Regions from separate parts of the Fictibacillus sp. Mic-4 genome, predicted to be linked through region 3. Evidence: riboswitches for the same ligand, from Rfam matches in the RefSeq annotation. Region 3 holds a riboswitch; each other region holds the start of a gene.
What was found. A riboswitch is a leader RNA that binds a small molecule or an ion and turns the genes downstream of it on or off. The one in region 3 is predicted to bind S-adenosylmethionine.
Positions count from the first base shown of each region.

Region 1: it holds a riboswitch for S-adenosylmethionine, as region 3 does, so the genes downstream of both, WD019_RS04325 (YezD family protein) here and WD019_RS11230 (methionine ABC transporter ATP-binding protein) in region 3, are expected to answer to the same signal.
Region 2: it holds a riboswitch for S-adenosylmethionine, as region 3 does, so the genes downstream of both, WD019_RS05270 (methionine biosynthesis PLP-dependent protein) here and WD019_RS11230 (methionine ABC transporter ATP-binding protein) in region 3, are expected to answer to the same signal.

Region 1 covers NZ_JBBHZM010000003.1:113,359-117,625, reverse strand. Annotated here, with positions in the region: gene WD019_RS04335 (inorganic phosphate transporter) at 15-1,094, opposite strand; gene WD019_RS04330 (phosphoadenylyl-sulfate reductase) at 1,111-1,824, opposite strand; gene WD019_RS04325 (YezD family protein) at 1,993-2,139, opposite strand; SAM riboswitch class I at 2,274-2,380, opposite strand; gene pheT (phenylalanine--tRNA ligase subunit beta) at 2,486-4,267, opposite strand, start outside.
Region 2 covers NZ_JBBHZM010000004.1:96,259-100,525, forward strand. Annotated here, with positions in the region: gene metC (cystathionine beta-lyase) at 1-1,103, opposite strand, end outside; gene WD019_RS05270 (methionine biosynthesis PLP-dependent protein) at 1,100-2,212, opposite strand; SAM riboswitch class I at 2,296-2,420, opposite strand; gene WD019_RS05275 (rhodanese-related sulfurtransferase) at 2,581-3,483, shown strand; SAM riboswitch class I at 3,589-3,696, shown strand; gene WD019_RS05280 (homoserine dehydrogenase) at 3,770-4,267, shown strand, end outside.
Region 3 covers NZ_JBBHZM010000014.1:84,546-88,812, reverse strand. Annotated here, with positions in the region: gene WD019_RS11240 (MetQ/NlpA family ABC transporter substrate-binding protein) at 49-867, opposite strand; gene WD019_RS11235 (methionine ABC transporter permease) at 894-1,562, opposite strand; gene WD019_RS11230 (methionine ABC transporter ATP-binding protein) at 1,555-2,580, opposite strand; SAM riboswitch class I at 2,676-2,792, opposite strand; gene WD019_RS11225 (anti-sigma-I factor RsgI family protein) at 2,854-4,068, opposite strand; gene sigI (RNA polymerase sigma-I factor) at 4,144-4,267, opposite strand, start outside.

The DNA.
Region 1 (4,267 bases), on a different contig from region 3:
GCTTGCAATACGAATCAAATGCCACCTCCTTCTTCATGAAATGTACGTTTTTCTTTTCGAATCGTTTTTAAAAGACTAATAGATCCGATTGTTGCCAAAAACACGCTGGCAATTACGATAAACGTGTAAAAATCACTATCCAGGAACACCTTTACCATCGCATATGAGATGACAAGTGAAAATACAGGTGACACGATCCAAACTTTCATCATTTGGTTAATAATGCTTTTTTGCCATAAGTAAAATCCGTTCTGCGCCGTTCCGAGACCGATGATCGCTGATGTCGTGACCTGTGTTAGCGGAACCGGTAAACCAAAAATAGAGGCGATAATGACCAATATCCCTCCCGTTCCGGAAATGGCGCATCCTTCTAAAAGGGAAAACCGAGTTATCCGTTTTCCATTCGTCTCAAGCACTTTGCCGCCAAAAAAAACCGCTCCTAAACTAACAAATAACCCGCCAACTAATGTTCCTGCGGATACGGACAACAATCCGGCACCAACTAGAGGGCCCACTGCATTAGCTACATTATTCATTCCAGCCGAAAATGCTTCAAGAAAGCCGGCACCAATAAGCAAAACAGCGAGCCAGCGTTTCGGTTGTTTTGCTTTCATCACCGGATACGTTTTCTCAATCTTGCTAATTAATTTTGATGCACCGAATGCGAGCAAAAAAGCGACAACGGGGATAAACAGCCAGAAAAACATAACCGTTACTAAATTGGTCAGGTATAAAGCTTTGTACGCAATTCCAACTCCCACTACAGATCCAACCGTAATTTCACTCGTTGATAATGGGATCCCAATCACATTGGCAAAAAACAGAGATACCGCCGCTGATGCAAGTATAATGACAACGATTTTGACCGTTAATAAAGATGATGGAACAATTCCCGATCCGATGGTTTTGACAACTTCTCCCCCGCCAATTGCCGCCCCAAGGAAAATGCCCCCTCCGCAAATCAAAAGGGCGATGGTTTTTCGCCGGACGGCACCCGCTCCATATGCGATCCCCATTGACGCAGCTGCCCCACTTGCCCCTATATTCATCGCAAAAAAGAAACCTACCGCAAAAGCTATATACGTTACGATCATCGTTTATCTCTCCTGTTTACGTCTGATGCAGCCCACATTCCGTCTTTTCTAGAGATGCCCATCTTCCGGCACGTAAATTTGTTGCATCATTCGTTGGGAGCGTGCATTTTTCACATCCGATGCTCGGATATCCTTGATCATGCAATGGATTGTATGGAAGATCATGTTTATAGATGTATCTCCACACATCTTTCCATGTCCAATGGATTAATGGACAAACTTTGATGGATTTAAACTTTTCGTCTTTATTAATAAATTCCGTTTTGCTTCTTGTCGGTGATTGGTCTCTGCGCAATCCGGTGATCCATGCTGTACTGCCCTCGAGCGCTTTTTGCAGCGGAATTACTTTTCGCAAATGGCAACATTGATTCGGATTGGTCTTCCAGAGCTCTTCCCCATACTGAAGCGCTTGCTCATCAAGTGTGATTTCTGGCTCTACAACAACAAAATTCAACTTTGGATATTTCTTTTTCACCTTATCAATCAACTCATACGTTTCTTTAAAATGGACATTCGTATCGAGAAAAACAACTTTTGCATCATCCTTCACTTTTGAAATTAAATCAATAAGAACCATCCCTTCGGCTCCGAGACTACACGCATAAACGATTGATTTCCCGTATTCGTCATACGCCCATTGAAGAACTTCGATCGCCCCTTTTGTATCATCTTCAAACGGAATTTTAAGTTGTTCTCCGCTCCAAGTATCATACGTTAATTGCTTTTTCACTGTGCTCTCTCCCCTTTGTTTTTTAAACAAAAAAGGCGATCTTAACCTAATAGGATCCGGTGGTCTTCCAAGCCTATATGCATCAAATTGTTTAGTTCCCACATTAGACTTTTCGCCTTTAAATCAATTAGGTTAAAACCGCCTCTAGTTTGTCTAGTCAGCGCAACATTATTTAATTCTTACTTTTTCACTTCGCTCCAATTGAATGACTTTGCCATCCTGAACGACAAGTGTAATGGAGCCAAATTTCATCGTCTCCAACATCTCTTTAATTCGCTCAAAAATGGTTTCTGTATGCTCTTGTTTGCTCCCCATGCCCATTCCTCCCAATCGATCTATTCGAATTGCTTTATTTAAACCGCAAAGAATAAGCTATTTCATCGAACCGAAAACTTCGTTAAAAAAAAGAAAAACCTCCCATTCCGGAAAGGCTAAGGCAAAATCTATTTCCCTTATCTTTCAAAATGGCAACCATTTTGCTGGAATTGGCACCTTACATAATCTGCAGGTTGCCGGGCATCATCGGGCCAGTTCCCTTTGCCGCTCTTGATAAGTTTGGTTTGTTGTTTAACATTTTAATTTGTTCAAAATAGAAAGTCAAGTATTTCTATCGGATTTATTTTTCAAAATAAAAAAGTGTGACTTTTCGTCACACTTTTCCTTATTTACGCAATGTAGCGCCGAAACGTTCTTCAAGGCTCTTCAATACGTTTTCATGTGCTTTTAGAACTTCTTCGTCCGTCAACGTCCGTTCAGGGTCGAAATATTTTAATGAAAACGCGAGCGATTTCTTTCCTTGTTCCATCCGCTCTCCCTGATATAGATCGAACAAATTCACTTCTTTTAAAAGATTTCCGCCGGCTTCCTGAATGACCGTATATAAGTCACCCGCCGGAAGGTCTTCATCAATCACTAAGGCAATATCGCGCGTTACCGAAGGATAGCGCGGCAATGTGGAATAAACAGTCGGTTCTACTTCGGCTTCTAACAGTTTTCCTAAATCGAGCTCGAACACATATGTTTCGTTAATGTCCCATTCCTTTTGTGTTGCCGGGTGAATTTGGCCCACTAATCCAATCTTAATGCTATCGAGTTTAATAATAGCTGTTCTTCCCGGGTGCATTCCGCTGACGTCCCCACTCTCGAAACTAATCCGGGTGCTAAGGCCAAGTTCGGCAAACAGTCCTTCGAGTATGCCTTTAGCAACAAAAAAGTCGACCTTTTTCTTTTCCCCCTGCCACGGGTGTTCGTTCCACATTCCCGATAAAGCACCGGCAAGATAAACTCTTTCCTCAGGCAAATTAACCAGCTCTTGCTCTTTATTCACAAAAACAGAGCCAATTTCATAAAAGCCGATGTCTTCAAGCGCCCGATTTTGATTGTATAAAATCACTTCAAGCAGCTGTGGAATGAGGGACAAACGCAATGTACTCCGATCTTCGCTCATCGGATGCGCAACCGAAATCGGATAAACATCTTCCTTCTTAAAAGAGAAACTTTTTGCTTTTTCCGGGGTTGTCAAAGAATACGTGACAGCCTGGTAAAGCCCCGCTCCTTCTAAATAACGACGAACCTTTCTTCGTTTCTCTTGAAATGGTGTCAATCCGCCCGGCCTTGCTTCACTTAACGGATAAGTGGCCGGAATACGATCGTAGCCATAGATTCGCCCGACTTCTTCCACAAGATCCGCATCAATCGTAATATCAGGTCGTCTGGTCGGGACCGTTACTGTGAACGTTTCACCACTCTGTTCGTATGGAAGCTTAAGGCGGCTTAACTTTTCACCGATTTCATCAAGGGAAATGTTCGTGCCAAGCAGTCCGTTGATCCTCGTTTGTGTTACGCTTACGTTGATTTCCTCAACGATGCGGCTTCCCGCTTCAACAATCCCGCTGACAACCTCTCCGCCGGCATAGGCCGCCATTAAAGATGCGGCCCGGCGAGCGGCATCATACACGCGGTTACGGTCAATTCCTTTTTCAAAACGGGTGCTGGACTCGCTACGAAGACCAAGGTCTTTTGAAGCGGCACGAACACGTTGGCTATTAAAATAGGCCGCTTCCAAAAGAATCGTCGTTGTATCTTGCTGAACTTCCGATGTTGCCCCTCCCATTACTCCGGCTACAGCGACGGGCTCTTTACCGTTTGTAATAACGAGATGATTTTCGTTTAATTGTCGTTTCACATCATCCAATGTAACAATCTCTTCATTTTGTTTAGCACGACGAACGACAATTTCCTTCGAACCAAGACGGTCATAATCAAAAGCATGAAGTGGCTGGCCGTACTCAAGCAAAACGTAATTGGTAATATCAACGACATTATTAATCGGCCTGATTCCTGCAGCCATTAAACGGTTTTGCATCCATAACGGGGATGGTTCGATATGGACGTTTTTAATGATCATCGCCCCATAGTACGGATTGTCTTCCTCTGATTCGAT
Region 2 (4,267 bases), on a different contig from region 3:
AGTCCAACCGACAATCTTAATAGAGAGTCGGATATTCCTCTTTTTTCACGTTCATGTTTCGGCATGGCCGCATGTGACATTTTTGCCGGAAAAGACAGAATCGACTCAACGGCACCTAAACTAACAGCGAATACCGGCAATTGAAGTTGTTCTAAAAATGAACGGAGATCAACTTCGTTCCCTAGCTCAAAAGAGAGGACGGCGCCCGGACTATTCGCCTGGCTGCTTTGAATTTCATATCCCGGGTGGGAAGAAAGTCCCGGATAATAAACGTGTTTAATCAATGAATGCTCCTGTAAAAAATTTGCGATCTGCTTTGCTGATTTTACCGATTGTTCCAGCCGTACATGGAGAGTTTTTAGCCCTCTAAGAATAAGCCAGGCATCTTGAACGCCAAGGATGGCGCCAAACGAATTTTGCAAAAAGCCGAGTCTATTCCCGAGTTCTTCATCATTTGTTACTGCAAGACCGGCAACGACGTCGCTATGTCCTGACAAAAATTTTGTCGCGCTATGCAAAACGACATCCGCGCCAAGTGAAAGTGGTTTTTGCAAAGCAGGAGTCAAAAACGTATTATCAACAAAGGTAAATGCCCCGATGTTTTTTGCCAGGGAAGACAGAGCCCGAATATCTGCAACCTTTAAGAGCGGATTGGATGGTGTTTCAATATAAATAAGCTTTGTATTTGGACGAATCGCTTGTCTTACCGCATTGATATCCGTCATGTCAACAAAAGTGTGATCAATTCCGAATCGCGAGAGAACTTCCGTGACCATTCGGAATGTTCCGCCATAGACGTCATCCGGCAATATGGCATGATCTCCTTGTGATAATAGAAGAAAGGCCGTTGAGATGGCGGCCATTCCTGAAGAAAAAGCGAACCCTCTTGTACCTTCTTCCAATTGAGCGATTGTCTCTTCCAACGCTTCACGTGTTGGGTTTAAAGAACGGGCGTAGTCGTATTTGCCGAAATGGTCAACATCCGATTGATGAAAGGTCGATGCATGTTGAATAGGAACACTTACCGCACCTGTTGCCGGATCATATTTATTGGAATTATGGAGCAACCGGGTTTGAAAGGTATAGTCTAGACTATCGCTCATTGTAATACCCCCTGACTTACTTTGCTTAAACTGTGTGCAAGATCTTTAATTAAATCATTTACATCTTCAATACCTACAGAGAAGCGCAACAGTCTGTTGCATACGCCAGTTTTTATCCGAATTTCTTCAGGAATATCGGCATGTGTCTGTGTCGCAGGATACGTAATAAAGCTTTCCGTACCTCCTAAACTTTCAGCAAATGTGATCAGTTTCAATTCTCGCAAAAACGGGTCGACCCAGGACTCGTTCACCAAACGGAATGAAAGCATTCCGCCTTTTCCGGGATAAAGAACATCAGTAACCGCTTCGTGATTCGCTAAAAACTGGACAATCGTTTTCGCGTTTTTTTCATGCTGTTTCATGCGCAATGCCAATGTTTTCATGCCTCTCATGAGAAGCCATGAATCGAACGGACCGAGAACGGCTCCGGATGCATTATGATGCTTAGCGAGCAATTCACTTAACTCTTTTCCTTTCGAAATGATTAAACCCGCTAGTACATCATTGTGCCCTCCCAGATATTTCGTTGCACTATGAATGACGATATCCGCTCCATCTTTAATCGGTTGCTGGAGAAGCGGTGTGTAAAAGGTGTTGTCAACTATGAGCAGTATTTGGTGTCTCTTCGTTATTTCCGCAACTTTTCGAATATCGGCCTGTTCCATTAATGGATTCGTTGGTGTTTCAAGAAAAACCGCTTTCGTATTTTCTGAGATAGCTGCCTCGATTTCGTCACAACAGGAAGTATCGACATAAATACAATTTAATCCCCATTTACGGAATCCTTCTTCAAATAAACGGTACGTGCCCCCGTATAAATCTTTAGAAACGATGAATTCGTCACCAGATTGAAAGAGTGCGAGCACGGTAAGGATTGCACCCATTCCTGAACTGCAAGCAAAGCCTGCGTCCCCGCCTTCAAGGTCGGCGATCGTTTTTTCAAGAAGACAACGTGTAGGGTTGCCCGTGCGTGAATAATCATAGCCTGTTGATAGGCCGATCCCATCGTGGCGGTAAGCGGTAGAAAAATAGACTGGAGGATTTACAGTTCCAGTAGCGTTTTCACTTCGGTTTCCAATTTGTGCGAGTTTTGTTTCGATTTTATACATTTCCCCATCTCCTCTAAAGTAGTAACGAAAAATAAAAAAAGCCTTCTATAAGAAGAAGACTTTAAAACCGATAACAGTCGTTCTTCTTATCTTCCAAGTCCATAAGAGCTGAACTTGTTGGAATTAGCACCTTTTCAAGCGTTTTGCCGGCGGCTTGAAGGTTGCTGAGGTGTCATCGGGCCAGTCCCTCTACCTCTCTTGATAAGAAATGAGTTGTTTTCATTTAATTTTCTTAACTTTACAACAGATGATTTGAGATTGCAACAAATTTTTTTCCATTTTCAAACGTTTCCTCATTTGAACACTTTCTTTTTTGATGTTTTTTGTTATGATAGGGAAGGATATTTTAGCAGGTGGTGGAATGAAACATGAATTTTAGAGTATTGCTATATTATAAATATGTACCAATTGATGATCCTCAAAGCTTTGCGGAAGAACATTTGAATTACTGTAAAGAATTAGGATTAAAAGGACGCATTCTTGTGGCGAGCGAAGGGCTGAACGGAACGGTTTCAGGGACGGTGGAGCAAACCGATCACTATATGGCTGACCTCCGAAAAGACCCGCGCTTTTCTGATATCGTTTTTAAAATCGAAGAGGCTGACCAGCATGCCTTTAAAAAGATGAAAGTGAAAGTGAAAAAAGAGATTGTGAATTTAAGCCTTGAAGAAGACATTAACCCGAATGAACTGACGGGAAAACATTTATCACCTAAAGAGTTTTATGAAGCGATGCAGCAAGAAGATGTCGTCATTTTAGATGCGAGAAATACGTACGAGTACGATCTCGGCCATTTTCGCGGAGCGATTCGTCCGGATATTGAAACTTTCCGTGACCTGCCGAAATGGGTTCGGGAAAACTTCGAGCAATTTAAAGATAAAAAAGTTTTAACGTATTGTACTGGCGGCATTCGCTGTGAAAAGTTTTCCGGCTTTTTAATCAAAGAAGGATTTAAGGATGTTTCCCAGTTAGAAGGGGGCATTATCACTTACGGATATGATCCAGAGGTGAAAGGAGCCCTTTGGGATGGAAAATGTTATGTTTTTGATGAAAGAATCTCCGTTCCTGTTAACCGCACGGGTGAAGAAAGGATAGTCGGGAAATGCTACCATTGTGGAAGGCCCGAAGAACGTTATGTCAAGTGCGGAAATCCTGAATGCAATAAACATTTGCTTATGTGCGAAGAATGCGAGCGTGAGCATAAACGCTCTTGCAGCAAAGAATGCGCCGAACATAAGTGGAATCGTTATGTAAAAGAACATGCCATTTAAAAAAAGATTTTTACTAAAAATCTGAAAAAGGCATTGACTTTTTCAAATTCTCCGTGTTACATTATTAACTAATTTAAGATGCTAGTAAAAATAACATATATTGGACTCTTATCCAGAGAGGCTGAGGGACTGGCCCGATGACGCCCGGCAACCTTCAAACAATGTTTGAAAAGGTGCTAATACCTGCAGGAAAATTTTCCTGATTGATAAGAGGAGGCGAGCGAAAACCCCTCTTCTTATGAAGAGGGGTTTTTTTATACCTTGATACTTATCTGGAGGGATAAAAATGAATGAAAAAAACGGAGAAAATAAGGGAATTGAAAAACAAATCATTAAAGTGGCGCTTCTGGGATTAGGAACGGTAGGATATGGGGTATTTACAGGGCTTGTTGAGAAAAAAGGTCATTTTAGCTCTTTATTAGGGAAAGCAGTTGAAATTACCGGGATCCTCATTCAAGATCCAACTAAGAATAGGGAACTGCCGAAAGATGTTTTTGTAACGACAAATTTTCAGGAACTCCTTCAAAAAGACAAGCCGGATGTTGTTGTTGAAGCCATCGGGGGAAAGGAACCGGCATTTACTTTTATCAGACAATCTCTTGAGTCAGGGTGTCATGTCATATCGGCGAACAAAGACTTAATTGCTCGCTCTGGAAAAGAACTTTTGCAAATCGCTCAGTCAAATGATGTCCGCTTTGTGTATGAAGCAAGTGTCGGCGGTGGAATTCCTGTTTTGCGAACGATTAAAGAGTTGCTCCAGGTTAATCGAATCGAGAGGGTTGAA
Region 3 (4,267 bases):
AAGCGTTTAGACACTTGCAATAAAAAAACAGCCGAAATGGCTGTTTTTTTATTGATTGACTGGCACAACTGCGCCTTTATATTTCTTGTTAATAAAGTCCTGGATTTCCTTTGAATGAAGTACATCAACTAATGCTTTTACTGGTTTTTTGTTTTTGTCCCCTTTGCGAACCGTAATAATGTTTACAAATGGGGAGTCTGCCCCTTCAAGGGCGATTGCATCTTTCTTCGGATTTAATCCTGCATCAAGTGCATAGTTTGTATTGATTAAGATCGCATCGCCTTCACCATTTTTATACGCTTTAGGAAGCATGCCTGCATCAATGTCAGCTTTAAACTTAAGGTGTTTAGGGTTTTTCACGATATCTTTTAGCTGCGCATTGTAGCTTACGCCTTTTTTCAACGTAATTAACCCTTCTTTTTCAAGCAATAGCAACATACGTCCATGGTCGGCAACCGAATTGCTCATAATGATTGTCGCCCCGTTCGGAAGGTCTTTTAACGATTTATATTTTTTCGAATACACACCAATCGGTTCAATGTGGATTCCGCCAGCGTTTTCGAACTTGTAATTTTTATGATCTTTCATTTGTGATACAAGGTAAGGAATGTGTTGGAAATAGTTTGCATCGATTTCTTTATCAGCCAATGCTTTATTTGGCAATACGTAATCCTGGAATGTTTTAATTTGAAGATCAATGCCTTTTTTCTTCAAAAGCGGTTTAGCCTGTTCCAAAATTTCTGCATGTGGTACAGAAGTAGCCCCAACAACAATTTTATCATTGCTCATTCCTTCTTCTTTTTTCCCACAAGCAGCAAGTGCCAGTGAAAGTGCTGCAACGAGAATAATGCTTAAAATCTTTTTCATCAGAAATAGTCCCCCTTGTTTGTAATTTAACGCTTATCAATGCGTTTTGTTATAAGATCACCAATAAATTGGATGATAAACACAATAATTAAAATCGCAACCGTCGCTACAAACGTAACGTCATTTTGTTCGCGTTGATATCCCCAAATGTAGGCAAGGTTTCCAAGGCCGCCTGCACCGACTACACCCGCCATAGCCGTATAGCCGACAAGGGCGATCGCCGTTACCGTAATACCCGAAATTAATGCGGGCAAGCTTTCAGGGATTAGCACTTTAAAGATGATTTGAAAATTAGTAGCGCCCATCGATTTAGCTGCTTCAATAACCCCTTTATCAACTTCGCGTAAGGCGATTTCAACCATCCGTGCGTAAAAGGGAGCGGCTCCAATAATTAAAGCTGGCAGAGCAGCATTAGCACCTAGCATAGACCCTACTAATATTCTTGTAAAAGGAATTAATAAAATAATTAAGATAATAAATGGCACAGAACGAAAGACGTTCACCACTGCGGCAATTATCATATTAAAAAACTTATTTTCCCATTGATTGCCTCTATTCGTTAAAAATAAAGCAAGGCCTAACATTAGTCCTAGTATAAAGGTGAAAAGTACACTAACCCCCGTCATATAAAGCGTTTCAATTGTCGCATCTTTAAAGACGCCCCACTCAACATTCGGAAATACGGTATTAAGCATGTGAGATCACCTCCACCTGTACTTGCTGTTCATTTAAGAAACGAATCGCTTCTTTCACGGATTCCTCTCTGCCGTCTAATTGAATAAACAACGTTCCATATTGCCCATTTTGTGTTTGCGACATTTTTCCTTGCAAAATATTTACACTTACATCAAATTGCTTGATAACTTCAGTAATTAATGGCTGCTCCGCCTTCGTTCCGACAAAAGTTAGTTGAACGATATGACTACTAGGGTTTTGTTCAAGTAAATGGTTAAGAGTATCTATCGTTTCCTCCGGTTCAGTCACTTGCTTCACAAATTCTTTAGTAATTGCTGCTTTCGGTGTTTTAAATACTTCAAGCACAGGACCGATCTCCGCAACCTTACCGCTCTCCATCACGGCAACACGGTGGCATATTTTTCGAATCACGTGCATTTCATGAGTAATTAAAACAATAGTCAATCCTAACTTTTTATTAATTTCAACCAGCAAATTTAAGATGCTATCCGTAGTTTTCGGATCAAGCGCAGATGTCGCTTCATCACATAACAATACTTCCGGATTATTGGCGAGCGCTCTTGCGATTCCGACACGTTGTTTTTGTCCGCCGCTCAACTGAGCAGGATAAGATTCACCGCGTCCTTCTAAACCTACAAGCTGGATTAATTCATCAACCCGCCTCTTCCTCTCTTCTTTCGGCACTCCTGCAATTTCAAGAGGAAATGAAATATTTTCACGAACGGTACGAGACCAGAGGAGATTAAAGTGCTGAAAGATCATGCTGATTCGTTGACGCTCTTTCCGCAATTCTCTTTCACTCAAATTCGACAGGTTTTTTCCCGCCACTGTAATCGTCCCACTCGTTGGGCGTTCCAACATATTTAACATACGAATTAACGTACTCTTGCCGGCCCCGCTATAGCCGATAATTCCAAATATTTCTCCTTTTTCAATTTCGATATTGACGTCATCCACGGCATGGACAGGTCCGTCCTTCGTTTGAAAAAGCTTTTTCACTGATTCGAGCTTAATCAACTACATTCCCCTACTTTCTGTTGTTACTTTGTTGAAAAAACAAATGCCTTTCTGCGTAAATGAGCAGAAAGGCATAAATGTATCTATGCGCCTTCTTCTCATCTCCCAAAGCAATTGATTCGCTTTGCAGGAATTGGCACCATTTTAAGCGTTATTCGCCTAACGGTTGCCGGGTTTCATCGGGCCAGTCCCTCCGCCTCTCGTGATAAGAACAAGTCGTTCTATTATTTTTTCATTTTTATAGTTGAATTCTATCACCCATGTCGAATGCTGTCAAACACTTTTTCGTCTATTTTTATGATTATGCCTCCGCCAATCATTCCCTCTATTCACACGTTTTGGTTTATGGTGTTGAAGATGTTGAGGGTAACGCTTTTTTATGTAATTTCCCCTGTCTGAGTGATACAGCGCTTTACGTTTATTGTGTGGCGGACGATATTTTTTCACTCGACGTTGATGTAGATCGTGCTTGTTTTTATGTAATGGATGTTGGTTGCTCGAATGGCGTATATTTTTCAAGCGATGCCGTTTATAGTCGTGATGGTTAACCAACGGCTTCTGTTTCATTATTTGACGCGATTGCCTATCCTTCGACTGTTTTGGCACAAAAACGGTCTCTCGTTTTTTCTTTTCCTCATTTTCTTTTTGCAAAACGCTTTTTTTGGGGCGTTTGGCTTTATTATGTTTATGAATGACCTTATTTTTTATAGTCTTATTTTTCCGCTTATTGTTCGGCTTATTTCTTATCTCTATATTTCTTTTCAGCTCGGAAAACGTCTTCTTCTGAACATCCTTAAGGGAAATCTTTTGTCCTTTATTCTTTGCATCTAAATATAATAAATATTTCCCGGTAGATATATTATTGTCGCTTGCCTTCTGGTGTTTTTCAGAATCCGCTTCTTTTATATTTACTGTAACTTGATGATTGGCGACTATTTTATTTCGTTTAATGGTTGCAATTGTTTTTTTTAGCGAAGATGACAACTTTTTATTTGATGGGTCAACTACTGTAGTCACAATCATTACATCTTGCCTGTCATTTAAGTACCCGCTCGCATTAAAAGCATCTATTAACTGGCCGGAAAAAGAAGACAGGCTCATCTTCTCTTTATAACGGATCTTTTTTAATAAATCTGCCGCATCATGATTCCATGATTGCACGTCAATGACCTCTAACCTTGAATTTACTCCCACTTCAAGACTTGGATTCACATCAAAACTTACATAAGCGGCCGCTGCTTCATTTTCATTTTTGATAGGAATCATCCCTGAAATAAGAAAAAAGACAAGGAAAAGAATAAGTGTAAGCGAAAAAGATGGCAATAAAGAACAGGGCCTTTTTTTAGAAACGGCAAAATAGGATGAATGATATTCGCTTCCAACGACCGGCTGTCTGCCGGGCGGAATGCGAACAGAAACAAAACATCCATCCTTCGTAAGAAGTATTACCTTTCCTTTTTTTACTTCCATTACAATGCCGCTTTTCATGTAACGTGTCCCCTCCTGCATGTAGAAGGAGTTGCTTCGTATAACGTTAGCTTGTCCTACTTTTAAACAACATCCTTAAGACTGAATGTATGACTTTAACGCTTTAAAGTCGCCTAAATAAATTAATGATACAGCTATTATATATTTTCGGTTTCTTTCGATTGTTTTACGACTGCAGGAAACCATGCTTAACAAATCT